DNA from 3 places in the Planomonospora alba genome. Region 2 is predicted to be linked to each of the others. Evidence: riboswitches for the same ligand, from Rfam matches in the RefSeq annotation. Region 2 holds a riboswitch; each other region holds the start of a gene.

What was found. A riboswitch is a leader RNA that binds a small molecule or an ion and turns the genes downstream of it on or off. The one in region 2 is predicted to bind S-adenosylmethionine.
Region 1: it holds a riboswitch for S-adenosylmethionine, as region 2 does, so the genes downstream of both, ABD823_RS28410 (hypothetical protein) here and thrC (threonine synthase) in region 2, are expected to answer to the same signal.
Region 3: it holds a riboswitch for S-adenosylmethionine, as region 2 does, so the genes downstream of both, ABD823_RS05855 (aminotransferase class V-fold PLP-dependent enzyme) here and thrC (threonine synthase) in region 2, are expected to answer to the same signal.

Annotation. Positions count from the first base shown of each region.
Region 1 is NZ_BAAAUT010000061.1:4,836-14,701, forward strand. Features, by position in the region: gene ABD823_RS28390 (ABC transporter permease) at 1-302, opposite strand, end outside; gene ABD823_RS28395 (ABC transporter permease) at 302-889, opposite strand; gene ABD823_RS28400 (hypothetical protein) at 784-1,029, opposite strand; gene ABD823_RS28405 (ABC transporter substrate-binding protein) at 1,026-2,528, opposite strand; gene ABD823_RS28410 (hypothetical protein) at 2,689-3,747, opposite strand; SAM riboswitch class IV at 3,771-3,882, opposite strand; gene ABD823_RS28415 (TauD/TfdA dioxygenase family protein) at 4,187-5,089, shown strand; gene ABD823_RS28420 (hypothetical protein) at 5,213-5,653, opposite strand; gene ABD823_RS28425 (lanthionine synthetase LanC family protein) at 5,754-7,100, opposite strand; gene ABD823_RS28430 (selenium-binding protein SBP56-related protein) at 7,464-8,852, shown strand; gene ABD823_RS28435 (hypothetical protein) at 8,849-9,463, shown strand; gene ABD823_RS28440 (LLM class flavin-dependent oxidoreductase) at 9,737-9,866, opposite strand, start outside.
Region 2 is NZ_BAAAUT010000056.1:18,391-28,256, forward strand. Features, by position in the region: gene ABD823_RS27445 (S8 family serine peptidase) at 1-780, opposite strand, end outside; gene ABD823_RS27450 (DUF3263 domain-containing protein) at 1,064-1,366, shown strand; gene otsB (trehalose-phosphatase) at 1,469-2,239, shown strand; gene ABD823_RS27460 (hypothetical protein) at 2,320-2,925, shown strand; gene ABD823_RS27465 (hypothetical protein) at 3,001-3,609, shown strand; gene ABD823_RS27470 (MFS transporter) at 3,657-4,919, opposite strand; gene ABD823_RS27475 (alpha,alpha-trehalose-phosphate synthase (UDP-forming)) at 4,965-6,410, opposite strand; gene ABD823_RS27480 (RNA polymerase sigma factor) at 6,572-7,129, shown strand; SAM riboswitch class I at 7,277-7,417, shown strand; gene thrC (threonine synthase) at 7,432-8,697, shown strand; gene ABD823_RS27490 (MoaD/ThiS family protein) at 8,721-8,996, shown strand; gene ABD823_RS27495 (cold-shock protein) at 9,346-9,546, shown strand.
Region 3 is NZ_BAAAUT010000007.1:59,121-68,986, reverse strand. Features, by position in the region: gene panC (pantoate--beta-alanine ligase) at 1-366, opposite strand, end outside; gene ABD823_RS05875 (Rossmann-like and DUF2520 domain-containing protein) at 533-1,417, opposite strand; gene ABD823_RS05870 (SAM-dependent methyltransferase) at 1,781-2,746, shown strand; gene ABD823_RS05865 (cytochrome P450) at 2,815-4,014, opposite strand; gene ABD823_RS05860 (TerC family protein) at 4,033-4,797, opposite strand; SAM riboswitch class IV at 4,946-5,063, shown strand; gene ABD823_RS05855 (aminotransferase class V-fold PLP-dependent enzyme) at 5,126-6,460, shown strand; gene ABD823_RS05850 (NADH-quinone oxidoreductase subunit D) at 6,509-7,681, shown strand; gene ABD823_RS05845 (DUF3180 domain-containing protein) at 7,701-8,168, opposite strand; gene folK (2-amino-4-hydroxy-6-hydroxymethyldihydropteridine diphosphokinase) at 8,165-8,662, opposite strand; gene folB (dihydroneopterin aldolase) at 8,659-9,033, opposite strand; gene ABD823_RS05830 (nuclear transport factor 2 family protein) at 9,030-9,476, opposite strand; gene folP (dihydropteroate synthase) at 9,526-9,866, opposite strand, start outside.

The DNA.
Region 1 (9,866 bases), on a different contig from region 2:
AGGAGCAGGCCGGCGCCTGCGGCGAGCGCGGTCGCCAGGACGCCGATGCTGAGCGAGTGCCGCGTGCCGTGCACGACGCGGGACAGCACGTCACGCCCGAGGTGGTCGGTGCCGAACCAGTGCTCCGCGCCCGGCGGCTCCAGCGCGCGCACCGGATCGGCCGCCAGCGGGTCCGTGCCGGTGAGCAGGCCGGGCGCGGCGACCGCCACGGCCAGCAGGACGAGCAGGACGGCCGGCGCGGTGACGGCCGGGCCGTGCCGCAGGGGGCGCCCCGCGGGCGCCGGGAGCGCGGTTCCGGCCATCAGGTGCTCCTCAGCCGGGGGTCGACGACGCGGTAGGCGAGGTCCGCGGCGGTGTTCACGCACACGTAGACGGCCGCCGACAGCAGCACCACGGCCATGACCACCGGCATGTCCCTGCCCGTGACGGCCTCCAGCGCGACCTGCCCGAGGCTCGGGCGGCCGAAGACCGCCTCGGTGATGACGGTCCCACCGAGCAGGCCGCCGACGAGCCAGCCGGCCAGTGTGACGGCGGGCAGCAGCGCGTGCCGGAGGGCGTGCCTGGCGACCACCGCCCGTTCGGTCAGCCCGCGCGAGCGGGCGGTGGTCGCGAACGGCTGCTCCAGCGCCCGCTCCAGCCCTTCGCGGAGCACCTGGCCGAGGGTCCCGGCGATCGGCAGTCCCAGGGCCAGTGCCGGGAGCACCAGCGCCGAGGCGTCCCGGTCGCCGGAGACCGGGAACCAGCCGAGCGTGAAGGAGAACAGCGACAGCAGCAGGAGCCCGATCACGAACGGGGGCACCGAGACCGCCACCAGCTCGGCGGCGGAGGCCGTACGGCGCGGCCACCGCGACCGGCCCGCGGTCGCGAGCGCGACGGCCAGTGCGAGCAGACGGTGTCGCCGGGTGCGGCCAGCAGGGCGGCGTAGGCCGCGGTGGCCGCGGCCCAGAGCACGGCCAGCCCGGAGGCCGACCGCCGCAGCAGCGCCCGCGCGTGGCGGAGGTACGGCATGCCCGTGCGCTCGCGGCTCATGTGCCCAGCGAGACGTCGTAGGCACTGCCCGGGGTGCCGGTGACGGGCGCGGACCCGAGCCCCTTCACCTCCGCGCCGGCGGCGATCTGGTCGGCGGGCACGTAGAGCGGCAGGACGATGGCGTGCTCGGCCGCGACCGCCCGCTGCACCTCGGCGTACAGCTCCCTGCGCTCGGCCGGGTCGGAGCTCGCCGCGGCCTCGGCCAGCCACCGGTCGACCTTCTCGTCGGCGAAGCGGGTGCGGTTGATCGCGGCGCCCTCCGGCAGGATCAGGTTGAGCGCGGCGCCGGCGTCGGCGTCGCCCCGGGAGTTCTCGAAGATCTCGTACCGGTCCTCGGCGAAGGCCCTCTCCGCCGCGCCCTGCTCCACGGTCTGCAACCGGAGGCCGATCCCGGCACGCTGCTTGACCTGGGCCTGGACGGCCTGGGCGAGGACGTCGCGCCGGTCCCGGACGAACGGCGCCGACGACACCAGGCGCACGGTCAGCCGCTTGCCGTCCTTGACCCGGAAGCCCTCGGCGTCCCGCTCCGACCAGCCCGCCGCGTCGAGCAGCGCGCCGGCCTCGGCCTCGTCGCCGCCGTAGGTCCTCTCCAGGGTGGCGTCGTAGAACGGGCTGCAGGAGGCGACGATGCTCCACGCCCGGGTCGCCGTGCCCTGGTAGACCGGCTTCAGCACCGCGTCCACGTCCACGGCGTGCCGGAACGCCTCACGGACCCGCCGGTCGTCGAACGGGGGGTGGGAGAGGCTGAAGTAGTAGGAGAAGGCGGTCCCGGAGTTGAGGGCGGTCCGCAGCCGGAGCGCGGGATCGCCCTTGATCAGGGCGGCCTCGGTGGCGGGCACGCCCTCGATGACGTGGACCTGGCCGGAGGTGAGCGCGCCGACCCGGACGGCGGCCTCGGGCAGGAACCGGTAGGTCACCTCGGCCAGGTGCGCGGGCCCGGAGTGGGCGGCGTTCGGCGGCGCCCAGCGGTAGGCCGGGTTGCGCCGGTAGCGCACTTCCTGCCCCTGGACGTACCGGTCGAGGATGAACGGCCCGGTGCCGACCGCGCCGGGGCCGCCCGCCTTGAGGTCCTGGGCGGTCCTCAGCGACTTCGGGGAGACCTGTCCGGCGTACGGCGAGGACAGGAAGTCCAGGAAGAGCCCGTCGGGCTCCTTCAGCACGAGCTTGACGGTGTGCGGCGCGACCACCTCGGCCCGGTCGAAGGAGCGCAGCTGGACCGCGACCGCCGAGGGGTTGTAGCCGGGGGCGAGCAGCTGGTCGAAGTTGGCCTTCACCGCCGCCGCGTCGAACTTCTCCCCGTCGTGGAAGGTGACGTCCTCGCGGAGCTCCAGGGTGTAGGCCAGCCCGTCGCCGGAGACCTCCCACGAGGTGGCGAGCCAGGGCAGGAACCCGCCTTCCGCGTCCCGCGCGAGCAGCGCGTCGAACTGGTTGAACACCAGCAGCCGGGCCTTGTTCCGGGCCCACAGGTGGGGGTTGAAGGTGACGGGCTCCGTCTCCACGGCCCACACCAGCGAGCCGCCGTCCGCCGCCTGCCCGTCCGGGGCCCCGCCTGCCCGTCCCCGCCGCACCCGGCGAGCGCCAGCACGGCGGCGAGCGCGAGGGGGAGCACGCCTCTGCCGAATGTCATCCTCTGTCTCCTCCGTCCCGGGCCACGAGGTCTCACGCCACGACGCGCAGGCGCGTGCCGGCCGCGGTCCGCTCCGCCGCCGGCGCGCCGGCGCGCCGCGGCAGCGGGGCGGCGGTCCGGTCCGGTTCCGGCGCGGGCGTCCGCGCCTCGATCAGGGTCGGGGCGTGGACGGCGCCGGGAACGGTGGGACCGGTCGCCCGCCAGCCCCCGGCGCACTCGTCCGGCACGACCCGGACGCCGGCGCCGAGGAAGGCGACCACCCCGGCCCGGGCCAGCGCGCGCAGTTCCTCCAGGCGCGGCGCGGGCGGCCCCTCCGCCAGGAAGGCGGCGAACCCGCAGAACCACGGGTCCGGGGCGAGCCGGTCGGCGGGCAGTCCCGCCAGCACGGCCCGCACGGCGCGCAGTCCGTGGATCAGGGCCAGGTCCGCGCTGTGGGCCGGGTCGGCGCGGCGGTCGAGGACGGCCGCCAGGTAGCCGTCCATCCAGCGCCGCAGCCCGGCCGGGCCGCCGAACCTGATGCCGTGGAGCGGGCGGTCGATCCGGCCGAGGTCGAGGCGGTCGGCGACCGCGGGCACCGACTTCCTGACCAGTGCGCGTACGCTCCTGCCGCCCCACTCCTCGGCGGCGAGGGCGGCCTCGAACTCCGCCCAGTCCCCCCTGACCCGCCTCGGGTGGGCGGTGAACAGCTCGTGGTAGTAGGCGAACGCCAACTCCTTGGCCGCGAGCGGCCACACGTCGTGCCGGAAGCTCAGCGGACCGTCCGGCAGGGCGGAGGGCGTCAGGAAGCGCGGCAGGGGCGGTGGCGCGCCGCGCAGGGCGTAGCCGGGCCTCGCGTGGTGCGGCACTCCCCTGTCGGACCCCACGTGCAGCAGCGGCTCCCGGCCGCCGGGCAGGTAGAGCAGGCCCCTGTCGTGGTCCCGCACGAACCTCCCGCCGCGTCCGAGGGTGAGCGGTTCCAGCAGGCCGGTGAGGGCGGGGCCCATGCCGTACACGATCACCGGCTCTCCGGCGGACACCCGGTCGGGCTCCACGGCGGGGCCGGGGACGGACGGGACGGTGGTCGGGTCGGAGGGATCGGATGAACGGCGCACTGCGTCCTCATCTCCTCGGTCGTGGTCCGCGCTTGCGGCACGCCGACCGTGCCGCCAGGTCCTCCCCGGAGGCACCCCGCCGGGCCGGAGGGTTGCCGTTCGGCCAGCCGGGGCTTGGCGCCGAATCTCTTAACCTATTAAAAGGGTAGGGAATACATGGATATGCGTCAAGCGTCCCGGGAGGCCGGAACCGGGCGGCCCTCCGGGCCGTCGGCGGCGACGGAGCCCCACCCGCGCCGGAACTCCGGAGCGGCACCCGAAGTATCCCTAATTTCCTACTGGTTATATTGACAATAGGCGGGCGCCCTGCCTACGGTGCGACCGTGACGACCACGGTTCTGCTGACCATCCGGGGCCACGTGGACTTCTGCCGCGTGGCCAGCGCGCTCTGTCGGTCCTTCCGTTCCCGCGTCCCCCTGCGAACGGAAGGAAGCAACCCATGTCATCCCTCACCATCACCCCGATCGCCGGCCGCATCGGCGCGGTGGTCTCCGGCGTGCGGCTCGGCGGCGACCTGCCCGCCGACGTCGTGGCCGGGATCCGCCTGGCCCTGCTCACCCACAAGGCGATCTTCTTCCGCGGCCAGGACCACCTCGACGAGGAGCAGCAGGTCGCCTTCGCCGGCCTGCTCGGCGAGCTGACCACCGCGCACCCGACCGTGCCCGCGCTCGGCGGCAGCGCGCACATCCTCGACCTGGACTACAGCGGCGGGCAGAAGGTCGACCGCTGGCACACCGACGTCACCTTCGTCGACCGGCCCCCGCTGGCCTCGGTGCTGCGGGCCGTGCAGGTGCCGGAGGCGGGCGGCGACACGCTCTGGGCCAACACGGTCGCGGCCTACGAGCACCTCCCGGTCGAGCTGCGCGAGCTGCTCGACCGGCTGCGCGCCGTGCACACCAACCGGTTCGACTACGCGAAGGTGGCCTTCTCCGACGACCCGGAGCGGGCCCGCGCCTACGCCGAGGTGTTCTCCTCCACCGTCTTCGAGACCGAGCACCCGGTGGTCCGCGTGCACCCCGAGACCGGGGAACGCGCGATCCTGCTGGGCGACTTCGCCCGGCGCCTGGTGGGCCTGCCGTCCGAGGCCTCGGCCTCGCTCATCCGGCTCGTCCAGGAGCAGGTGACGCAGGTCGAGAACACCGTCCGGTGGAAGTGGGCGCCGGGCGACGTCGCGGTGTGGGACAACCGCGCCACCCAGCACCGGGTCGTGCACGACTTCGGCGACCGCCCCCGCCGCCTGCACCGGGTCACCGTCGCCGGGGACGTCCCGGTGGGCGTGGACGGCCGGCCGAGCACCGTGCTCGCCGGTGACGCCACCGCCTACTCCCCCGTCGCGGCCTGACCCGCACGACCGGTCTCGGCCACCGGGGCGGCCGGGACCGGTCGTGCGGCGCCGCGGGCTCCCCGGCGCGAGGCCCCGCCCCCGGCGCCCCGCCCTCCGCACCCCCGGCGACCGCGCCGGGGGTCACGCCGTGAGCGTGCGGCGCAGCCGCCAGGCGCCCAGCGCGAGCAGCGCGGCGAGGAAGACGAACATCAGCAGCATCGCGGGCGCCGAGGCGGAGAACGCGCCCGACCCCTCGGGGAAGAGCGCGTCGCCGGCGGTGGCGACCCGCACCCGCAGGCCCGGCACGGACGCGCTCCCCGTCGCGGCGAGGCCCTCGTCGAACGTGCCCGCTCCCTCGGCCGCGCCGAACCACGCGGCCCGCACGAGAACCGCCTCCCGTGCCGCGACCGAGCGCGTCCACAGCGCGACGTCGTGGGAGCCGAGGTCGCCGGGGCGGGTGAGGTAGCGCCGCGTGACCTGGCGCCCGGCCCGGATCCCGGCGTCGTAGTCCGGGGGGATCACCAGCCCCGCGTCCAGGCGTGCCCGCTCGACCGCGTCGCGCAGCCCGGCCTCGCCGTCCACGTGCTCCACCGTGACGCGCGGCCCCGCCCCGCGGACGGCGCCTCGGACCCCGGGCGCGGAGCCGGGCGGGGATCCCGGCCCGGAAGGGCGGACGGGAGCCTCAGCCGCGGCCCTCGGAGCGGCGCAGCGCGGCGGCCGGCAGCGGGATCGCCGGGAACGGGTTGTCGGGCAGCAGGACGACCCGGCGGGGGTTCTTCGCCAGCCCGGCGGCGTCCAGGTGGAGCAGCGCGGCGCCGATGCCCGCGGCCCCGGCCATGTAGCCGGTGTCCGCCGTGACCTCCTCCGGCCGGAGCCTCCGGTAGGCCTGGTACCAGCGGTAGCCCCGGTCGTCGTGGCCGGTGGCGCGGCCGATCAGGTCCTCGGCGAGCGTCCGGGCGAACTCCAGGTGCGCCTCGTCCCCGGTGGCGGCCCACAACCCGGTGAACAGCTCGACCAGCCCGGCGGTGCCGCAGCACTGGCAGGCCGTGTTCCAGCACCCGGCCGTGCGGCGGCGCGGGACGCCGCTGCGCACGACGCCGTGCGCGAGCCGCCCGGCCCACTCCAGGTCGCCGCGGTCGCCGGTCACCCGGTACAGCTCGTAGAACATCCTCGCCACACCCGCCGAGCCCGAGCAGAAGCCCAGGTAGTGCAGGTCCCGTCCCTGCGGCACGTGGTGCGGGACCAGGGCGCACCGCTCGCCGACCGCGCTGACCTCGCGGACGAAGCCGGCGCCCCGGCGCGCGGCCTCCAGGAAGCGCTCGTCGCGGGTCACGCCGTACAGGCGGGCGAGCAGGAAGGCGGTGCCCGCGGTCCCGGAGAGGAAGCCGGGGGTGACGGCGTCGGCGGGCAGGCCGGGGCAGTCGCCGAAGAGGTGGCCCGGCACCGCCAGGCGGGCGATGCGCCGGCCCGCCTCCACCGCCGCCTCCCCGTAGGCGGGGACGCCGAGCATCCCGGAGACGTGCAGCAGGCCCAGCACGATCCCGCCGTCGCCCCGCTGCGCCGGGTCCCTGGACCAGCCGACGCCGTCGTCCAGCGGGCGCGCCGCGCGCACGATCCGGTCGGCGGCCGCGCGCGCCTCGGCGGCGAACCCCTCCTCCCCGGTCGCCCAGGCCACCTCGGCCAGGGCGAAGACCACGCCGGTCAGGCCGTGATAGAGGGACAGATCCGTCTGGTCGCGCCAGGTGGCGGCGAGGTAGCGGGCCCCGGCTCGCGCGTCCTCGAGATATGCCTCGTGGCCGGTCGCGGCGGCCAGGTCCAGGAAGAACAGCACGACGCCCGCGGCCCCGGCGTAGAGGGAGGCCGGCTCCGCGGCCAGGGCCGACCGGCCCCGGGGGTCCGGGTTGGCCCTCCAGTGGCGGCCCCGCCCGTCGTCGACGGCGGCCGACCGTATCCACCGCCCGGCCATGATCGCGGCGGTCAGGGGGGTCTCGGCGCGCGCGCTCGACGAGCGGGTCTGATCCAGGCTCATGACCAGATTATCCCACACATTTGGTAGGAAAATAAGGTAAATGGGGAGAGGGGGACGCGCATGCCCATGCCCGACTTCCTGGTCATCGGCGCCCCAAGGCCGGGACCGCGGCGCCGCACGCCGCGCTCCGGCGCCGGCCGACCGGGGGACGCGAGACCCGGCCGGCCGACGCACCGCCCAGCGGACGGCGAACCGGCCGAACCGGTCCGGACACCGCCCCTGGTCGCCCTCTCGACGCTACGTTCCGACGGACAGTAAGTCAACATTCCCTACTGGATTTACATGAAAATAGACCGGAGGCCGGATTCGGTCACCACCTTGAATACCTATTGACCGTGTAGGTAATGTTGGGATTATGGGGGCATGGCACTCTGGACACCTGATCCCACGTTCTACCCGTCCCCGAGGGACGCCGCCGCCGCGCCCGCCGAGCGGCTGGCCTACGTCGCCGCCTTCGACCGCGGCGCGGAGCGGCCCGACGCGATAGCCGTCCTCGACACCGACCCCTCCTCCCCCTCCTACGGCCGCGTGGTCGGCTGGACCGACCTGCCCTACACCGGGGACGAGCTCCACCACTTCGGCTGGAACGCCTGCAGCAGCGCGCTCTGCCCCTACGCCCCGCACCCCCACGTCGAGCGCCGCTACCTCGTCGTGCCCGGCCTGCGCTCCTCGCGCATCTACATCCTGGACACCGCCGGCCGGGTCAGCCCCGAGATCGTCAAGGTGATCGAGCCGGAGGAGCTGGCCTCGCGGGCCGGCTACTCCCGCCCGCACACCGTGCACTGCGGGCCCGAGGGCATCTACGTCTCGGCGCTCGGCGGGGCCGACGGCCGGGACGGCCCCGGGGGCATCGCGATCCTCGACCACACCTCGTTCGAGGTGCTCGGCCGCTGGGAGGTGGACCGGGGCCCGCAGTACCTCGCCTACGACTTCTGGTGGCACATCAACCACGACGTGCTCGTCAGCTCGGAGTGGGGCACCCCGTCCATGGTCGAGGACGGGGTGGTGGGCGAGCTGCTGCTCGGCCGCAAGTACGGGCACAAACTGCACTTCTGGGACCTGCGCAAGCGCCGCCACCTGCAGGAGGTCGACCTCGGCGACCAGTACCAGATGCCGCTGGAGCTGCGCCCCGCGCACGACCCCACCAGGACGTACGGCTTCGTCGGCGTCGTCACCAGCGTCGAGGACCTGTCGGCCTCGGTGTGGACCTGGTTCCACGAGGACGGCCGCTGGCAGGCACGCAAGGTCATCGACATCCCCGCCGAGCCCGCCGACCCCGCGCTCCTGCCCGACGTGCTCAAGCCGTTCGGCGCGGTGCCGCCGCTGGTCACCGACATCGACCTGTCCGTGGACGACCAGCGCCTGTACGTCTCCTGCTGGGGCACGGGCGAGATCAAGCAGTACGACGTCGGCGACCCGTTCAAGCCGGTCGAGCTCGGCTCGCTGCGGATCGGCGGGATCGTCCGCAACGCGTCCCACCCGGGCGCGGACGGCCCCCTGCGCGGCGGCCCCCAGATGGTCGAGGTGAGCAGGGACGGCAAGCGGGTCTACGTCAGCAACTCCCTCTACGGCTCGTGGGACGACCAGTTCTACCCCCAGGGCGTCGGCGCCTGGCTGGCCAGGATCGACGCCGAGTCGTTCACCTTCGACGAGCGCTTCTTCCCTCACGGCGACGACTTCCGCGGCCTCCGCCCCCACCAGGTGCGGCTGCAGGGCGGCGACGCCTCCTCCGACTCCTACTGCTACCCGTGACGGTCGCGGCGGTGCTCCTGCTGGGCGCCTTCCACGGCCTGAACCCGGCCATGGGCTGGCTCTTCGCGGTGGCCCGGGGCCTGCAGGAGCGCAGCAGGGACATGCTGCTCGCCTCGCTGCCGGCGATCGCGGCCGGGCACCTGGCCTCGGTGGCGCTGGTCGCGCTGGTGGTCGGCGCCACCGGGTCCCTGGTGACGGGCGCGGCGCTCTCGGTCACCGGGGGCGTGCTGGTGGTCGGATTCGGCCTGTGGCGGCTGCTGTCGGACCGGCACTTCCGCTGGGTCGGCATGCGGCTGTCCCTGCTCCAGCTTGCGGCCTGGTCGTTCCTGATGTCCTCGGCGCACGGCGCGGGGCTGATGCTGGTCCCGGTCTTCACCGGACTGCACACCGCCCACGCCGGGCACACCGCCCACGCCGGGCACGCGCTCACCGGCGGGCTGGGCGTCGCGGCGCTGCACACGCTGGCGATGTTCACGGTCGCGGGCGTGGTCGCGGTGGCCGTCTACGAGGTGGCCGGGCCGGCCGTGCTCCGCCGGGTCTGGTTCAACCTGGACCGGATGTGGGCGGCCGCCCTGGTGGGGGCGGGCGTGCTCACGCTGCTGAACGCCTGAGGCACGGGCTGGCTCGCCTTCCGCGTCGAGCGGCGCCCCGTGGGGGTGTTCGCCGCCGCCACCGTCGTCAACGTCGTGGTCGCCCTGGGCCTGGCCGCCCGGCTGTTCAGCGGCTTCACCGTCGCCGATCGATCCCGGCCCGTGCGGGAGCCGCCGTGCAGCTCCAGCCTGCGTCGCAGGCCCGCCCGGACTCTCGCGTGCCAGGCGATCTGGCCCAGGCAGCTCCGCGTCGGCGGGCGGCCCCCTCCGGCCGTCCGGCCGCCCCCGCGGTCGTCACCTCCCGTGCCATGCCCGGGCCAGCAGCTCGTAGGAGCGCACCCGGTCGGCGTGCGCGTGCGTGATGCTCGTGACCAGCAGCTCGTCGGCCCCCGTGACCCGCCGGAGCACGTCCAGCCCGTCGGCC
Region 2 (9,866 bases):
GACCACCGACAGGTAGTCCTGCCGGTTGGAGAAGGCGGGCACGCGCAGGTCCTCGTCGACCGCGCCGACCGCGATCACCCCCGGGTAGGCGGCGGGGAAGTTCTTCCGGTTCGGGCCCGCGCCGTCGTTGCCGGAGGAGGCGACCAGCACCGCGCCGCGGTCGAGCGCGTACCGCACCGCGCTCTCCTCGGCGCGGGAGCCCTGCCAGGACCCGCCGCTCCCGCCCAGGGACATGCTGATCACGTGGGCGCCGTGGTCCACGGCGTAGCGGATGCCCCGGGCCAGGGCGTCACCGCGCCGCTCGCGGGCGCGGCCGCGCCGGGGGTCGTCGTTCTCCAGCGCGACCCGGACCGACAGGATCGTCGCGGCGGGGGCGACGCCCGTCACGCCCCGGGAGCCGCCCCCGCCGCGTCCGCGTCCGGCGATGACGCTGGCCATGGCGGTGCCGTGCCGTCCCCAGAAGGGCTCCTTCCTGCCCGTGCCCGTCAGGTCGGGGCCCTCGACCACCGCGCCGGCCAGGTCGGGATGGCCGGCGTCGACGCCGGTGTCCAGCACCGCGACGGTCACCCCCTCGCCCCGGGTGGTCCGCCAGGCGCGGGGTGCGTCCACCGCGTCGAGCGCCCACTGCCGGTCCGGCCGCGTCTCCGCCCGCGCGTCCGGCCGTGCCGCATGCGCGGGTGCTCCGCCGGGGAAGGCCGCGGAGGACCAGGCGGAGGGGCAGGCGGAGGCGGTCAGGGCGGCCAGGGCCAGGGCGGCGCCGAGCACGCGGGGACAGGACACGGCGACCTCGTCAGGGGGGAGGAGGGGAGATGCCAGGGGGATTCTGACACGGGGCCGTCCGCTCAATCCGGCGCTTTGGGTATACAAGACAGTACGGACGGTTATTGCTTTTAGTCACATCAATACCGTCCAGCACACCCGTATACCGTATGTACGATTCGCTCGCTGGCGGGGAGACGGCCGGGCTACATTGGATAACCGCACGCCGATGTCAACAGGCCGCGCGGCACGCGCCGCGTTTCCTCCCCGGTCCCGGCCGGGGTCTCCACCCGGGAGGCAACCGATGGACACTGCGCCGATCCCCGGTGACAGTGCTGCCCGGAAACCGGTCGCGCGGGCCCTCACCGACAGGGAGAAGGAGCTGCTCGCCTTCGAACGCCAGTGGTGGCGTTACGCGGGCGCCAAGGAGCAGGCCATCCGCGAGACCTTCGACCTGTCCGCCACCCGCTACTACCAGCTGCTCAGCGAGCTGATCGAGCGGCCGGAGGCACTCGCCCACGACCCGATGCTGGTCAAGCGCCTGCGCCGGCTCCGCGACGGCCGCAGGCGCGACCGCGCCGCGCGGCGGCTGGGCTTGCGTCCCTGATCCGGGGGTACGGCCAGCGGAGGACCGCGCGGATCCCACCGCGGCGAGGTGCCCCCGGAAGACGAGCCGGGGGCGGGGTTTTCGACAGGACGGGCCGAGAAAGTGAAGACGACCGAAGGACTGGAAGCGATCCTGGCCGATCCCGCGGGGGCGGTGATCGGATGCGACTTCGACGGCACGCTCGCGCCGATCGTGCCCGACCCCGAGGCGGCCAGGATCCACCCCGACGGCCCGAAGGCGCTGGCCCGGCTCGGGGAACTGGTCGGTTCCCTGGTCGTCATCACCGGCCGCCCCGCCGCCACGGCCGTCGAGTACGGCTCGCTGGCCGAGGTGCCGGGGCTGGTCGTGCTCGGCCACTACGGCCTCGAACGCTGGGAGGCTGGCGAGCTGTCCACCCCGCCGCCCCACCCCGGCCTGGTCACCGTCCGGGCCGAGCTGCCCACGCTGGTCGCCGGGATCGCCGGGGTCCGGATCGAGGACAAGGGGCGGGCGGTGGCCGTGCACACCCGGCAGGCCGCCTCGCCGCAGGCCGCGCTGAACGAGCTGGCCGGCCTCATCGCGGAGCTGGCCGCCGAGACCGGCCTGGCGGTCGAGCCGGGCAAGCTCGTGCTGGAGCTGCGGCCGCCGGGCACGGACAAGGGCGTGGCGCTGAAGGACTTCCTCACCGAGCGGGCGGCGCGCTCGGTGCTGTTCGCCGGGGACGACCTGGGCGACATCGCGGCCTTCGAGGCCGTCCGCACCTGCGGGCTGCCGGGGGTGACGGTGTTCAGCGGGTCGGCGGAGCTCAGCGTCGAGGCCGACATCGTGGTGGACGGGCCCGCCGGGGTGGTCGAGCTGCTCGGCTCGATCGGCGACGCCATCGCCTCGCGCTGACCCGCGCTCCCGCGCCGGTGCGGCCGCCGTCCAACCCGGTGTCAAGTGGGCGGCAAGCGGCGGCCGTTAGCCTCCCCGGCATGAGAAAGAGATCTTTCGTCCTCGCCGCGCTGACCGGGGCCGCCGTGCTCGCCGCTCCGGCCGCCGCCTCGGCCGCCTCGGGACCGTCGGGGGCCGCGGAGGCCGCGGGGACGCCGTCCTCGGGCTCCAAGACCGTCTCCTTCCGCGGGATGAGGCTCCGTGTCCCGGCCGGCTGGCAGGTGCACCGCCAGGGTGACTGGATGCTGGTGCAGACCGGCCGTTGCGACCGGCCCGCCTACTTCGCCCCGAACTGCAAGGGCTTCTGGATCCTCGGTCCCGAGGCGATCAAGTACGGCGACGAGGGCTCCCGCTACACGGGGGAGCAGCCGTTCTATCCGGCCGGCGACGTGCAGCCCTGCCCCTTCAGCGCCAGGACCGACCAGGTCGTCGGCAAGCCCACGGCGGCCGGCGTGCGCCAGGTCGGGCGCGGGCACAAGGCGAAGTACGTCTCCTGGTTCGGCCGGTGCGTGACGCGGAGCGGCGCCCGGCAGACGGCCGTCTTCGACCAGCGGGAGTGGTACCTGCCCTCCTCGAAGATCCTGGTGGTGGACGTGTGGAACACCCCGGGGCTGGCGAAGGCGCTGAGGAACGCCGCCTGGAGGTGACCGGGGGCCGGTACGGGGCCGGGCCGCAACCGGTCCGCAAGCGATCGCCAAGCGGAGATCACTAGCTTCTCCGGCATGAGAAAGAGATCTTCCGTCCTCGCCGCGCTGGCGGCCGCAGCCGCCGTACTCGCGGCCCCCGCAGCGGCCCCGGCCGCCGCGGGGACGCAGGCGGCCGGACCCTCGGGGACCTCCGCAACCCGGACCTTCACCTTCCGGGGCATGACCCTGAAGATCCCCTCGGGCTGGAAGGTGCACCGGCAGAAGGACTACGCCGTGGTGGTGACCGGCGCGTGCGGATATCCGGAGCCCTTCCTGCCGGGCTGCGAGGGGTTCTGGGTGTTCGGCGGGAAGGCGATCACCAAGGTCCCGGTCGGGGGCGGCTACGTCACCTACACGGGCGAGAGCCAGTTCCACCCGTTCAGCGGCGTGATCCAGTGCCCCTTCGACGCCGAGGAGCAGTGGAACGCCGCCGACCGGCGCGTCTCGGCGGGGCTGCGCCAGGTCGGGCGCGGGCACCGGGCGAAGTACTCCGCCTGGGGCAACACCTGCGTGACGCCGTCCGGGAGGAAGACCAGGAGCTTCACCCAGCGGGAGTGGTACCTGCCCTCCTCGAAGATCCTGGTGGTGGACGTGTGGAACACCCCGGGGCTGGCGAAGGCGCTGAGGAACGCCGCCTGGCGCTGACGGTCAGGGGCGGGCGGGCCGCGGACTCCGCGGCGCCCGCCCGGTCCTCACCGCCCGTCGGCGGTCCCGTCCGCCGTCTCGGGGTCCCGCCGCCCGCCCGCGGCGGCGCCGGTCCGGACGCCGCTCCGCGGGGCGGCCGCCAGGACCCCGCCGACGGCCAGGCCGATCAGGGTGGGCACCAGGAGGAACGCCTGCCGGGTGCCGAACCCGTCGGCCAGCGCGCCCAGCAGGAACGGCCCGGCGCCGATGGCGACGCCGGAGAAGACCGAGGCCGTCGCCGAGGCCCGGTCCGGACGGCCGCCGGAGGCGGCCAGCACGCGGGAGAGCGCCAGCGGGAAGTGCAGCGCGACCCCCAGCCCGGACACCAGCAGGCCCAGATAGGACACGACGGGGTTCCCGCTCGCCCACAGCAGCGCCCAGCCCGCGCCGGTGACCGCGAGCGCGGCCACGAGCAGGGCGCCGGGCCGCACGCGCAGGGCCAGCCGGGCCCCGCCCCACCGCCCGGCCGCCATGCCGGCGGTGAACGCGGTCAGCGCGGTCGCCGCCACCTCGGCCGAGAGCCCCGTCTGGTCGGAGACCAGCTTCGCCGCCCACAGGTTGAAGCAGAACTCCAGCGCGACGCAGCAGAACAGCACCCCGCCGGCCAGGTAGAACCGCCCGCCGAACCGGCCGCCCTCCGCCGGGGCCGTGCCGTCCGCACCGGCCGCGCCGCCGGGGGACCGGCCGTCCTCGGGGATCCAGACGCGCCCCATGGTCAGCGCGAGCACGACGGTCACGGCCGGGGTGAGCAGCAGCGCCGTCCGCCAGCCGAGCGCGCTCTGCGCGGCGACGCTGACCGCGAACGGCACCGCGACGCCGACGGCCACGCAGAGCGCGTTGGCCTCGCTGATCGCCGCGGGACCCGCCGGGCCGTGGTGGTCGCTGAGCGCGGCCATGCCCGAGTAGAGGGTGATCGAGGCCATCCCGCTGGCGACGGCGTAGCCGAGCAGCGTGACAGGGAGGGCGGCCAGGGCGCTGCCGGCCATCACCAGCAGCACACCGGCGTTCATGCCCGCCAGACCGGTCCAGGTGACGGCCCGGCGGCCCACCCTGCGGGTCAGCCAGGGCAGCGCGAGGCCGGTGAGGACGGCGCCGGCCGCCATCGCGGTGCCGTGCAGCCCGGCGACCGCCTGCGAGATCCCCAGGTCGAGGCGGAGCAGCGGCAGGGCCGCGCTGAGGCCGTACAGGTAGGTGGCGAAGGCTCCGAGCTGGAGGTAGATGAGCCAGGTGGCGCGATCACGGGTCAGCCGGACGGGTGTGATCGTGGCCAAGTGCTTCCCCCGCGTGGACGAAAAAAGGTGGGATGTCCACTGAAACTATCTCACCTGGTCGGGTGACCAGCCGAGGGCGGCCAGCTGCTCGGCGAACCACAGGTGCGGGGGGAGCGCGGCGGCCGCGGCGGCCAGCCGTGCGCCCCGCCGGTGCCGCTCCTCCTCCGGCATGACCAGCCCCCGGTGCAGGGCCTCGGCGGTGGCCGAGACGTCGTAGGGGTTGACCAGCAGGGCGTCCACGCCCAGCTCGGCGGCCGCGCCCGCCTCGCGGGAGAGCACGAGCGCGCTGCGCGGGGCCAGGATCGGGCCCTCCTTGGCCACCAGGTTCATGCCGTCGCGGATGGGGTTGACCAGCAGCACGTCGGCCAGCCGGTAGGCGGCGAGGGAGCGCGGATAGTCGTCGTTGACGTTGAGGATGAGCGGATCCCAGTCCTCGGTGGCGTACTCGTCCTCGATCTCCTTGGCGCAGCGCTGCACCGCCGCGGTGTACTCCCGGTACTCCGGCAGGTCGTGCCGGGACGGGTAGGCGAAGGCCAGGTGCACGACCCGGCCGTGCCACTCCGGATGGGCGGCCAGGAACTCCCGGTAGGCGGTCAGCCCGCGGACGATGTTCTTCGACAGCTCGGTCCGGTCGATCCGCACGATCAGCCTGCGGTCGCCGACCTGGTCGCGCAGGGCGGCCATGTGCGACTCGACGTCGGGCTCGCTCGCCCGGGCCCAGAGCGCCTCGCCGTCCACGCCCAGCGGGTGCACGCCGATCCGGGTGGTGCGGCCGCAGTGGGAGACGGTGTGGCCCTGGCGGTCCACCCGCGCGCCGAGCACCGTCTCGCAGCAGTCCATGAACGCCTCGGCCCACCGCACGGTCAGGAAGCCCGCGTGGTCGGCGCCCAGGACGCCCTCCAGCAGCTCGGCGGCGACGTCGTCCGGGAGCAGGGCGAAGTACTCCGGCGGCGCCCACGGGGTGTGCGAGAAGTGCCCGATGCGCAGGTCGGGACGCTCGACGCGGAGCATGGCCGGGGTCAGGCTGAGGTGGTAGTCCTGCACCAGCACCTGCGCGCCGTGCGCGGCCTCCTCGGCCAGCGCCACCGCGAACGCGGCGTTGTAGGACTGGTAGGACTCCCACTCCCGGCGGAAGCGGGCGTCGAAGTGCGGGGTGTTGGCGGTGTCGTAGAGCAGGTGGTGGACGAACCAGAGCGTGGAGTTGGCCACCGCGTTGTAGGCGCGGTGGAAGGTCGCCGGGGGGATGTCGAGCATGCGCAGCGCGCCGGTGTCGTATCCCGTCTGGTCGAGGCGGCCGCCGGGCGCCTGCCGTACGGCGGCGCGGTCGCCGTCGGAGAGCGCGGCGCAGACCCAGAGCAGGTCCAGCTCCTTGGCCACCTCCGACAGACCTGACACCAGTCCGCCGCCGCCCCGACGCATGGACAGCGAGCCGTCCTCCGAGACGGTGAACGAGACGGGGCCACGATTGGACGCCACCAGGATCGTGTTCATGAGCTTTCCTCGCCTACGGGAAACACGCCCCTCAGCTTCTAGGACTACTGCGGACGCCGGGAGGTCTGCCCGTCCTGGGGCACGCTTGCCTCCGAGGTTAACCAAACATTGCCTCCGACCCTAGGATGTCCAGCGACAGTGATCGCTGATGGGGGCTCGTGATGGCGCTGGACGAGACGACCGAGGAGCTGGCCCGGGCGGCCGCCCGGGGGGACCACCGCGCGCTGGGTGAGCTGCTGCGGCGGATCGAGCCCGACGTGCTGCGGCACTGCGGCCGGATCCTGCCCTACCGGCAGGACGCCGAGGAGGCGTGCCAGGACACGCTGCTGGCGGTGGCCCGCAACATCGGCCGCTTCGAGGGCCGGGCCCGCTTCAGCACGTGGCTGCACATCGTGACGGCCAACTGCGCGCGGACCACCTACCGCTCGCTGAAGCGGCGCGCGGCCGAGCAGAGCTCCGACGAGCTGCCGCTGCAGAAGCCGGACGTCGCCCGGGTGAGCGTGATCGCGGGCTCCCGGCTGGACCTGCTCGACGCGATGGAGGCGCTGGAGGCATCCAAGCCGGAGCTGGCCCAGGCGCTGGTGCTGCGCGACATCTGCCAGCTCGACTACAACGAGGTGGCCGAGCAGCTCGGCATCCCGCTCGGCACCGCCAAGTCCCGCATCCACCAGGCGCGCAAGTACGTCCAGGGCGCGCTGGGCGAGGCCTACGGCTCCTGACCCCGTGCTCCGGGGGCGGGTGCTCCCTGCGGAGGGCGTCCACCGGCTAACACGATCCGTCTCGGGAAATGAGACGGGTGGTCAGGGCGGTGAGCCGCCGGGGTAGAGTGCTTTCAACCTGCTCAGCAGGTCCGACAACTGAATACGTGCTCATCCAGAGGGGTGGAGGGACCGGCCCTGCGAAGCCCCGGCAACCCTCCCGGTTCAAGACTCGTGATCTGACGAGGTCGGCCGGGACAGGTGCCAATTCCGGTCTGCGATCAAGGTGGTCGCAGACGAAGATGAGGGAAAGGCCTCGCTTCATGGCGTTTGCAACCGCTGAAACCACCACCACGTCGCTCGACTTCGGCCCCGCCGTGGCCCTGTCCTGTCGCGAGTGCGGTGCCCGCTACGACCTCGGCCCCAGCTTCGCCTGTGCCGAGTGTTTCGGTCCTCTCGAGATCGCCTACGAGTTCCCCCGGGTGACCCGCGAGCAGATCGCCGCCGGACCGGCCAACATCTGGCGCTACCGCTCGCTCCTGCCGGTCCCGGCGGACGTCACCGCCAAGCGCAACATGGCGCCCGGCTGGACCAAGCTGGTCAAGGCCGACAACCTCGCCCGCGAACTGGGCGTCCGCGCCCTCCACGTGAAGGACGACTCCGGCAACCCCACGCACTCCTTCAAGGACCGGGTGGTGGCCATCGCGGTCGAGGCGGCCCGCAACTTCGGCTTCCACACCCTGTCCTGCTCCTCCACCGGCAACCTCGCCGGCGCGGTCACCGCCGCCGCGGCCCGGGCCGGCCTGGACGCCTGCGTCTTCATCCCCGCCGACCTGGAGGAGGCCAAGATCGTCATGGCCTCGGTCTACGGCGGGCGCCTGGTCGGCATCGAGGGCACCTACGACGACGTGAACCGCTTCTGCTCCGAGCTCATCGGCGACGAGCTGGGCGACCGGTGGGGCTTCGTCAACGTCAACCTCCGCCCCTACTACGCCGAGGGCTCCAAGACGCTCGCCTACGAGATCGCCGAGCAGCTCGGCTGGCGGCTCCCCGACCAGATCGTCGTGCCGGTGGCCTCCGGCTCCCAGCTCACGAAGATCGACAAGGGTTTCCGGGAACTGATCGCCCTCGGGCTCGTCGAGGAGAAGCCGTACAAGATCTTCGCGGCTCAGGCCGAGGGCTGCTCCCCGGTCTCCGCCGCCTACAAGGCGGGCCACGACGTGATCCGCCCGGTCAAGCCGGACACGATCGCCAAGTCGCTGGCGATCGGCAACCCGGCCGACGGGCCGTACGTGCTGGACATCGCCCGGCGCACCGGCGGCGCGGTCGAGGACGTCACGGACGCCGAGATCGTCGACGCGATCCGGCTGCTGGCCCGGACCGAGGGCGTCTTCGCCGAGACGGCGGGCGGCGTCACCGTCGGCGTGCTGCGCAAGCTGGTCGCCGAGGGCCGGCTCGACCCGGACGGCGAGACGGTCGTGCTGAACACCGGCGAGGGGCTGAAGACCCTCGACGCGGTGGCGGACCGGGCGCGGCCCACCGCGGTCATCCGGCCGTCCCTCGACGCATTCCGCGCCGCGCTCGCCTGAGAACTCGCGAAAGGTACTGGATTATGAGCGTTTCTGTGCGAATTCCGACGATTCTCCGGACATACACCAATGGTGCCGCCGAGGTGAGCGGAGAAGGGGCGACCCTCCGGGAGGTCCTGGAGAAGCTCGACGCGGACTACCCCGGCATCGGTGCCCGGATCCTCGACGAAACGGGCAAGATCCGGCGTTTTGTCAACGTTTATGTGGGTGAAGAGGACGTCCGTTTCGCGGACAACCTCGACACCGCCACTCCGTCCGGCGTCCAGGTCTCCATCATCCCGGCGGTCGCCGGCGGCTGACCGCCCGCCTGATCCGATCCCCGCGGGTGCCCCTCCGGGCGCCCGCGGGGCCCGCCACGACACCCGCACCGGCTCCGGCCGCGTGCGGGTGTCGTGTTTTGTGGCGGGGGTTCATATGTGTGACATCAGGAAATAATGCAATGTTGAACTAAATTGCAGTGCGAGCAAAAGCTTGTTCTCGTGCCAAAGTCACGGGTAAACGGATGATTAGTGGATTGACTCTGTTGCCCTACGGTGTCCCACAGGTATGGTCGAGAACGATCGATGGGGCGATGTCCTTCGCCGCGGAGATCGAAGACCTCGCGAGTGGAATGGGCGTGGTCTTCAAGGTCGGTAAGAGGAGACGGAAGTGGCGCAGGGCACCGTCAAGTGGTTCAACGCGGACAAGGGCTACGGCTTCATCGCGGTAGACGGTGGTAAGGATGTGTTCGTCCATTACTCCGCGATCCTGATGGACGGCTACCGGGCGCTCGAGCAGGGCCAGCGGGTCGAGTTCGAGATCACCCAGGGGCAGAAGGGGCCGCAGGCGGAGTCCGTCAGGACCGTCTGAGCCCGGACGTCCGGCGGATCGGCCGGAGGAGATGACCGGAGGGTCCGGCGGCACCGCAGTCCGTGTGGACCCTCCCGCGCGTCGGCCCGGTCGCCCGGTTCACCCGGGGGGCCGGGCTTTCGCGTGTCCGGGATCGCGGCCTCCCCGGGAGGCTCGCATCCACTCTGGGGGATACGTCCGCGAAGTTTGGGGATCGTACGGTTTGACCTCTTTGCTGTGAGCGAAGCCCAGCTCAGCGCGCCGCGGCTTGCACTCGGCAGGGTAGAGTGCTAAACAGTTCGTTGGCACTCTCTGTGCGAGAGTGCCAACCCTGGATCGAG
Region 3 (9,866 bases), on a different contig from region 2:
CGTGCCCATCCTCCCCGCCGAGACGCCGACCTGCCGGTCCGGCAGGTACATCTCCTCGGCGGAGGGGGCGAAGACCACGCCCACGCCCTCGGCCGCGCACACCTCCAGGTCCGTGTCGAACGTCCGGGGATAACGGGCGTAGTCCTCCCCCGGGCCGAACTGCAGCGGGTTGACGAAGACGCTCACCGCGACGTGCTCGGCCCGCTCCCGGGCCAGCCGGATGAGCGAGCGGTGGCCCTCGTGCAGGGCCCCCATGGTCGGCACCAGCGCCAGCGCGGCCCGGCCCGGGGAGACCTCGCGGCCGATCCGCAGGATCTGGCGCGCCTCGGCCAGCCCGGCGCGGTCACCCGCCACGATCACGTCCATGCTTCTCCTCACGAGAGGTCTCCGGAGCCGGCCGGCGGGGATCGCCTCCCCGCCCCGGTCCTCCGGGTGTCGACTGTCGGTCCTTGCGCCGGGGCGGCCCGCCTCCGCCCGCCCCCCGGCCCGGTGCCCCGGTCCCGGCCCGGCGCCCGCGCGCCGGGCCGGGACGTCACCCGCCCCCGCCCAGGGCGTCCAGGAGGCACTCGGCGGCCTCGGGCTTGAGCAGCCCGGCCGCGAGCGCCCGGTCGGCCGTGAGCCGGGCGAGGACCACGTAGGCGTCCGCCGCCTCGGGGGCGGCGAGGATGAGCGCGTCCACGTGCCTGCGGACCGTGCCCGCGTCGCCGCGCACCACGGGACCGGTCAGCCCGGCCAGGCCCAGCCGGAGCGCGTTGTCCAGGGCGGCGCCGAGCAGCGGGCCCAGCATCCGGCCCGGCTCCTGCACGCCGATCCCGCGCAGCAGCTCGGAGGACTCCGCGATCAGCGTGACCATGTGGTTCGCCGCGTTCGCCAGGGCGGCGTGGTAGAGCGGCCGGTCCTTCTCCTCGATCCAGACCGGCTCGCCCTCGATCTCGATGACCAGCGCCTCGGCCACCGGCCGGAGCCGCTCCGGCGCGGTGACGCCGAACGTGATGCCGGTCAGCCGGCTCAGGTCGTCGGCGGCGCCGGTGAAGGTCATCACCGGGTGCAGCGCCAGGGGCAGCGCCCCCTTCTCGACCGCCGGGTTCAGCACCGCCAGGCCGTACGCGCCGCTGGTGTGGACCAGGAGCTTGCCGCGCAGGTCGGCTCCCGTCTCGGCGAGCCCGGCGACGAGGCCGGGCAGCGCGTCGTCGGGGACGGTGAGCAGGACGAGGTCGGCGCGGGCCACCACGTCCTCGGGGCTGCTGGGGGTCAGGCCGAGCCGCTCGGCCACCCGCTGCCGGGAGGCGTCGGAGACGCCGCTGGCGGCCACGACCCGGTGGCCGGCCCGCGCGAGCGCCGCGCCGAGCGCCGAACCGACCCGTCCGGCTCCGAGCACCCCGACCGCCAGCCGTGCCGGGCGATGATCTGTGTCCACGAGGTCCCGTCCTTCGCCGTCGTGGGGCCTTCCTCCCCAGTCGACCAGCGTAACGGGCGGGGCTCCGGCAGCGGCGGCGCGGCACCTCCGGAGACGCCGGCGGGCGCCGGGTCCGTTCCCCAGAGACCCGGCGCCCGCGTGCCGACACAGGCCACCAGCAGCGCCGATCGGCGCCAGGACCGCGCCCGTTGGGGGAACGGGCCGGGCACTGACCGCCGCCGACAGTGAGCAACGTTAACGCAAAGTGACGGCAAGGCCGGGTAACGCCGGTGCGCGGCGTGTCACGCGCGCGCCAAACGATTCCCCCGGCACGCCCCGTGGCGTCACCCGCCTCCCCCCGCGCGGCCGGTAACGTCTGCGCCCATGTGGCTGACCTGGCGTGCCGCGATGGAGTCGGCGCTCTACGGCGAGAAGGGCTTCTACCTGCGCGAGCGCCCCTCCGGGCATTTCCGGACCTCGGTCGGCGCCTCCGGCGTGTTCGCCGAGGCCGTGCTGCGCGAGCTGCTGGAGGTGGACGAGCTGCTCGGCCGGCCGCCGGAGGTCCACCTGGTGGACGTCGGCGCCGGCGAGGGCGTGCTGGCCGCCCGGGTCGCGGAGCTCGCCCCGGCGGCGCTGCGGCCCAGGCTCCGGGTGACCGCGGTTGACCTGGCCCCCCGGCCGCCCCGGCTGCCCGAGGAGATCGCCTGGTCGGCGGCCTGCCCGGAGGAGGTCTGCGGACTGGTGGTCGCCAACGAGTGGCTGGACAACGTGCCGCTGGACGTCGCCGAGCGGACCACCGACGGGTTCCGCCTCGTGCTGGTCGATCCCGCGACCGGCGAGGAGCGCCTCGGGGACGCGCCCGCCGAGGCCGACCTGGCCTGGCTGGCCCGCTGGTGGCCGACCCGCGCCGCGGGCGAGCGGGCCGAGATCGGCAGGTCCCGTGACGACGCCTGGGCCGAGGTCGTCGTACGGCTGGCCCGCGGGCGCGCCGTCGCCGTGGACTACGCGCACTCCGCGGACGGCCGCCCGCCGTACGGCACGCTGGCCGGCTACCGCGACGGGGCGCTCGTCGCGCCGGTGCCCGACGGTTCGTGCGACATCACCGCGCACGTCGCCCTGGACGCCTGCGCGGCCGCCGGAGAGCGGGCCGGGGCGGTGACCACGGCCCTGACCACGCAGCGCGAGGCGCTGCGCGCGCTCGGCGTGACCGGGGCCCGGCCTCCGCTCGATCTCGCCCGCACCGACCCGCGCGGCTACCTCCAGGCCCTGGCGCGGGCCTCCCAGGAGGCGGAGCTCGTCGACCCCGGCGGCCTCGGCGGCTTCGGCTGGCTGGTCCAGGAGCGCCGCTGAACCCGCGGCGGGACCGGCCGGGAAGCGTCGCCGGGCCCCCTCCCGGGAACGCCGCGGGCCGGGCGGGCTCAGATGCGGACGTGCAGGGCCTGCAGGCCGCGGATGATGTAGCCGGGCCCCCAGACCGGCTCGGCGGCGAGCTCCATCTTCGGGGCCCGGCGCAGCAGCGCCCCGAACGACTCGGCCAGCTCGATCCGGGCCAGCGGCGCGCCCAGGCAGAAGTGGATGCCGGCGCCGAAGGAGATGTGCGGGTTGTCCCTGCGCCCCACGTCGAGGCGGTCGGGGTCCTCGAACACCTCGGGGTCGCGGTTGGCCGAGCCGAACAGCAGCGCCACCTCGGAGCCGCGCGGGATGTCGACCCCGCCGACCGTGATGTCCTCCAGCACCCAGCGCTCGAACATCTGCAGCGGGGTGTCCCAGCGCAGCAGCTCCTCGATCGCGGTGGGGATCAGGGAGTGGTCGGCGCGGAGCCGCTCCAGCTCGGCGGGGTTGCGGAACAGCGCCCACCAGCCGTTCCCCGTGGTGTTGACCGTGGCCTCGTGCCCGGCGTTGAGCAGCAGCACGCAGGTGCCGACCAGCTCGTCCTCGGTGAGCCTGTCGCCTTCGTCGGCGACCTGGGCGAGGGCGCTGATCAGGTCGTCGCCGGGGTGCTCCCGGCGGTGGCGGGCCAGGTCGACGAGGTAGGCGGAGAACTCCTGCGCGGCGCGCACGGCGGTGTGCTGGGCCTCGATCGAGGGGTTCAGCTCGTACATCCCGCAGATGTCGGCGGACCAGGGGCGGAGCAGGTGCCGGTCGGCCTCGGGCACGCCGAGCATCTCGGCGATCACGGTCACCGGGAGCGGCTCGGCCACCTCGGCGATGAGGTCGCCGCCGCCGCGCTCGGCGAACCGGTCCACCAGCCCGCCGGCGAGCTCGGCGACCTTGGGCCGCAGCGCCTCGACCATGCGGGGGGTGAACGCCTTGGAGACCAGCCGCCTCAGGCGGGTGTGGACCGGCGGCTCGACGTCGAGCATCCCGGCGCGGATCACCCTCCAGAACGGTTCCTGGAACTCCGGGTCGTCGGGCCGGCCGAACTCCGCGTGGGTGGCCGTGTGCAGGTAGGAGCGGCCCAGCCTGCGGTCGCGCAGCAGCGCGTTGACGTCGGCGTGCCGGGCGATCAGCCACTGGCCGGTCGGCTCGAAGAAGCCGACCGGCCGCTCACGGCGCAGTTCGGCGTAGACGTCGTAGGGATGGGCGACGAATTCCGGACTCCAAGGATCAAACCTCACATCGGCATCGTAATCCGCCTATCCCTCGGCGGGCTTCTCCTCTTCGTAACGATGGTGCAGCTCCACCGGCTCCTGGGCGCCCGCCTTGCTGCGCATGCGGATGTTGAGCATCTCCACCAGCAGCGAGAAGGCCATCGCGAAGTAGACGTAGCCCTTGGGGATGTGCTGCTCGAAGCCCTCGGCCAGGAGCACCACGCCGATGAGGATCAGGAAGGACAGGGCGAGCATCTTGATGCTCGGGTGCCGGTCCACGAAGCGGCTGATCGGCCCGGAGGCGAACAGCATCACCAGGACCGAGACCACGACGGCCGCGACCATGACGCCGATCTCGTCCACCATGCCGACCGCGGTGATCACCGAGTCGAGCGAGAAGACGATGTCCAGGATCATGATCTGCACGATCACCGCGGTGAAGGAGGAGGCCACCTTCCCTCCGGCGTGGCCGGACTTGCCCTCCAGGTTGTCGTGGATCTCGAAGACGCTCTTGCCTATCAGGAACAGGCCGCCCAGGATCAGGATCAGGTCGCGGCCCGAGATCTCCTGTCCGAGGACCTCGAAGAGCGGGGCGGTCAACCGGATCACCCAGGACAGCGCGAACAGCAGCGCCAGGCGGGTGAGCAGGGCGGCGATCAGTCCGAGTTTGCGCGCCCTGTCGCGCTGCTCGGGCGGGAGCTTGCCCGCCAGGATCGAGATGAAGATGACGTTGTCGATGCCGAGGACGATCTCCAGGCCGACGAGGGTGAGGAATCCCACCCATATCTGCGGGTCGGTCACCCAGTCCATCGCCGCCTCCTCCAGGGGGTCGTGGTGTTCCAGCCGGTCACGCCGCGTAGACGATCGGCGGGCGCCGGAGGTTCCTGCCCGCGGCGGCCGACACCATTCCGTGTCCGACTTGCGGACCGGCGGACGGGGACGGTTATAGTTCGCGGTAGGTCATGAGTGCCAGTGACAAGCCCCGGCTCGCTGGCCGGCAACCCTCGCGTCCGCGGCGGGGTGCCCCGGGTGAGGACCTGGTCCGGCACCGGGGTGGTGCCGGTCAAGCGCGGGCTCCACGCACCATCGCCACGCCTCGCAGGGGCTTGGGGTCCGATGACCTCGAAGGAGTCCTGGCGTGTCCCTGCTCGGCATCCCCACCACCGGCACCGTCGTCCCCGCCGCCGTTCCCGAGCCCGTACGGCGGGCCGCCGCCGGCCGGCCGATCCCCGCGGTGCTCGGCGCCGACCTCGCGGTCCCCGTCCGGGGCGGCAGGCTCGTCCCCTACGCCAACCTCGACTACGCCGCCAGCGCCCCCTGTCTGGAGCCGGTGAGCGCCGCCGTCGCCGCCGCGCTCCCGGCCTACTCCAGCGTCCACCGGGGCGCCGGCTACGCCTCGCAGCTCACCACGGCCCGCTACGAGCAGGCCCGGCACACCGTCCGCGCCTTCGTCGGCGCCCGCCCCGGCGACGCGGTGGTCTTCACCCGCAACACGACCGACGCCGTCAACCTGCTGGCCCGCGCCCTGCCGGAGGGCACCACCGTCGTCGTCTTCGACACCGAGCACCACGCCTCGCTGCTCCCCTGGGCCGGCGCCGTACGGCTGGCGCCGCCCGCCTTCCCCGGCGAGGCCGTCCGCGCGGCCGACGAGGCCCTGGCCGGCGTCGACGGCCCGAAGCTGCTCGTGGTGACCGCCGCATCCAACGTCACCGGCGAGCTGTGGCCGATCGCCGCCCTGGCGCACATCGCCCACCGGCACGGCGCCCGCATCCTCGTCGACGCGGCCCAGCTCGTCCCGCACCGCCGCCTCAACCTGACCGCGCTCGACCTGGACTACGTGGCCTTCTCGGGGCACAAGCTCTACGCGCCCTTCGGCACGGGCGTGCTCGTCGGCCGCCCCGACTGGCTCGCGCGGGCGGAGCCGTACCTCAAGGGCGGCGGGGCGGTGCGGTCCGTGGGCGCCGGGGACGGCGGGGGCGCGGAGTGGCACGCCGACCCCGAGGCCCGGCACGAGGCGGGCACCCCCAACGTGCTGGGCGCCGTCGCGCTGGCCGCCGCCTGCGACGCGCTGAGCGCCACCGGGTGGACGGCGCTGGTGCGCGAGGAGGAGCGCCTGCTCGCCCGGCTCCGCACCGGCCTCGCCGGGATCGAGGGCGTGCACGAGCTGGCCCTGTGGGGCCCCGACCACCCGCGCGTCGGCATCGTCTCCTTCGTCGTGGAGGGCCTGACCGCCCGCGAGGTCGCCGAGGCGCTCTCCGACGAGTACGGCGTCGGCGTGCGGGACGGCAAGTTCTGCGCCCACCCGTTCGTCCGCCACCTGCTGGGCGGGGTGAAGGACGGCGGCTGCGCGGACACCGCGGTCTCCGCGGTCCGTGCCTCGATCGGCATCGGCACCACCGACGAGCACGTCGACCGCCTCGTCCGCGCCCTGGAGGAGATCGTCTCCCGCCGCGGCGCCCCGGCGCCGAAGTGACCCCCGCCGGGTGGACCCGGCGGGCCCCCGCTGAGGGATGATGGCCCCATGACGGAACGGGTCGTGGGAATCGGTGCCGGAGCCTCACTCGTCGGCGGCGGCGCCGGCGGCAAGGAGCTCGCGACCGAGGACATGGTCCTCAACATCGGCCCGCAGCACCCGTCCACGCACGGCGTGCTGCGGCTCCGGCTGACGCTGGACGGCGAGCGGATCAGCGCCGCCGAGCCGATCGTGGGCTACATGCACCGGGGCGCGGAGAAGCTGTTCGAGGTGCGGGACTACCGGCAGATCATCGTGCTGGCCAACCGGCACGACTGGCTGTCGGCGTTCGCCAACGAGCTGGGCGTGGTCCTGGCCGTCGAGCGCATGCTCGGCATGGAGGTCCCGGTCCGGGCCGTCTGGGCCAGGACCCTGCTGGCCGAGCTCAACCGGGTCCTCAACCACCTGATGTTCCTCGGCTCCTACCCGCTGGAGCTGGGCGCGATGACCCCGGTCTTCTACGCGTTCCGGGAGCGCGAGACGCTCCAGGCCGTCATGGAGGAGATCTCCGGCGGACGCATGCACTACATGTTCAACCGGGTCGGCGGACTGAAGGAGGAGCTCCCCGAAGGCTGGCTCGGCCGGGCCGGGCAGGCCGTCGCGGACGTGCGCCGGCGGCTGCCCGACATCGAGGGCCTGCTCATCGGCAACGAGATCTTCACGGCCCGCACCCGCGGCGTCGGCGTGCTCACCCGCGAGCAGATCATGCAGTACGGGGTGAGCGGCCCGATCGCCCGCGCCTCCGGCGTGGACATGGACCTGCGCCGCGACGACCCCTACCTGGCCTACGGCGAGCTTCCGGTGAAGGTCGTCACCCGCACGGCCGGCGACTGCCACGCCCGCTTCGAGGTGCTGCTGGAGCAGGTCAAGGTCTCCCTGGACCTGGCGGACGCCTGCCTGGAGCGGCTGCGCGAGCTGCCCCCGGGCCCGGTCAACCAGCGCCTGCCCAAGGTGCTCAAGGTCCCCGAGGGCCACACCTACGCCTGGACGGAGAACCCTCTGGGCATCAACGGCTACTACCTGGTCTCGCGCGGCGAGAAGACGCCGTGGCGGATGAAGCTCCGCTCGGCCTCCTTCAACAACGTCCAGGTGCTGCGCGAGATGCTCCCCGGCCACCTGGTCGCCGACATGGTCGCGATCCTCGGCTCGATGTTCTTCGTGGTCGGCGACATCGACAAGTAGCGGCCGGGCGGCCCTCCCCCTAGCGCTCCCCGCGGCGTTCGGGGGCCTCGTCGGGCTCCTCGGGCACCTTGCAGCAGTGCTCCAGGTAGAGCGCGGCGCACACCAGCGCCACGCAGCCCAGGAACGAGCCGCCCGCGATGAAGAAGTCGCGGCGGGGCGTGTCCTGCTCCAGCATGTCGGCCGCGTAGAACGCGAACCCGGCGAAGATCCCCGCGAAGACCGCCCCGCCGTACGCCGAGGCCTTGGCGAGGGCCACGAGGCGGGCCACGGCCAGCGGCTCGACCGGCTTGGTGCCCGGCCTGCGCAGGATCCGCGCCCTGGTCATCCAGCCGGTGTAGGCCTCGCCGATCGCGAGCAGCAGGACCGTCGGGATCGCCGTCCACGGCACGGCCGGGATGGACGCGTACAGCGGGCGCAGCAGCACCCAGGTGAGCAGCGCGAGGACGACGGTGATCCCGACGAGCACGCCGGGGTGGCTCGGCTTCACGCGGGCTCCCGCAGCACCAGGTCGGTGCGGAGCCGCACCCCGGTCTTGTCGAGGCCGCCCAGCAGCTCGGCGACCGGCCGGCCCGCGAGCACCGCCTCCGGGTCGGCCTGCACCCACGGGACCAGCACGAACGCGCGCTCGTGCGCGCGGGGGTGCGGCAGGGTGAGCTCCGGGTCGTCGGAGACGACCTCCCCGACGGCGACCAGGTCGACGTCCAGGGTGCGCGCGCCCCAGCGCTCGGTCCTGACCCGCCCGAAGGCGTGCTCCACCTCCTGCGCGCGGGCCAGCAGCTCGCGGGGGGTCAGGGAGGTCTCGGCGACCACGACGGCGTTGAGGTAGGGGCCCTGCTCGGGACCGCCGACCGGGTCGGTCTCGTAGACCGGCGAGACCGCGGTGACCTCCAGCCCCGGCGTGCCGGCCAGCGCGTCGAGCCCGCCCTGCAGGGTCGCGAACCGGTCGCCGAGGTTGCCGCCGAGCGCCAGCACGGCCTTCATACGCGGCTCCTGGTGATCGTCACGGTCACGTCGTCGAACGGGAGCGGGATCGGGGCGGAGGGCTTGTGCACGGTCACCTCGGCCGCCTCGACCCGCTCGCGGGCCAGGCACACGTCCGCCAGCCGCTGGGCCAGGGTCTCGATCAGGTCGACCGGCTCCCCCTCCACGACCTTCACCAGGTCCTCGGCGAGCTCGCCGTAGTGCACGGTCCTGGTCAGGTCGTCCGCCGCGGCGGCGGGCGCGGTGTCCAGGAAGAGCGTGACGTCGACGACGAACTCCTGGCCGAGCTCCCGTTCCGCCGCCAGCACGCCGTGCCGTCCCCGGGCGCGCAGGCCCCTGATGCCGATCCGGTCCGCGGTGCGTCCGCTCACGCCACCCCCTCTTCCTCGTCGTCGCCGTCGTCCTCGCCCTGCAGCACCGGCGAACCGTGGTGCAGCCAGAGCCTCCACCCCTCCGGCGTCCGGACGAAGGTGTTGCTCGCCACCACCTTGCCCGCGGCGAAACTGGAATCACCCTCGTCGCCCGCGGTCAGGATGTTCTCCTCACAGGTGAGGACCGCGACGTCCCCGTGGACCATGACGTTCACGTCGGTCAGCACGAACTGGATGTAGGGCGTGTTGGCCATGATGAGCGCCCAGGAGCGCAGCACCTCGGCCCGGCCGCTGACGATCGGCCAGCCCGGGTGCACGCAGCTGACCTGCCCGCCCCCGGTCTCCTCGGCCCAGATCGCGGTCATCAGGTCGAGGTCGGCGTTCTCGATCGCGGTGTAGAACGCCTGGTTGACCGCCTCGACGGCGGCGGTGTCGACGCTCACGAAGCCTCCTCCGCCGGCCGCGCCGCGGCCGTGCCCGTGGTCCGCCCGCTCACGTGCGCGCCTCCCGGACCGCGGCGGCCACGCGGACGGCGTCCGCGTTCGGGCGCACGTCGTGCACGCGCACGCACCACGCGCCCGCCCGCGCGACGAGCGCGGTCACCGCGACGGTCGCGTCGTCGCTCTCGGCGAACGGCCGGGGCTCGCCGTCCGGCCCCGCCAGCAGGCGGCCGAGGAAGCGTTTGCGGGAGGCCCCGACGAGCAGCGGATAGCCGAGGCCGGCGAGCCGGTCCGTCGCGGCGAGCAGGGCCCAGTTGTGCTCGGCGGTCTTGGAGAAGCCCAGCCCCGGGTCCAGGATGATCTGCTCGTCGGCGACCCCCTCGGCCCGCACCG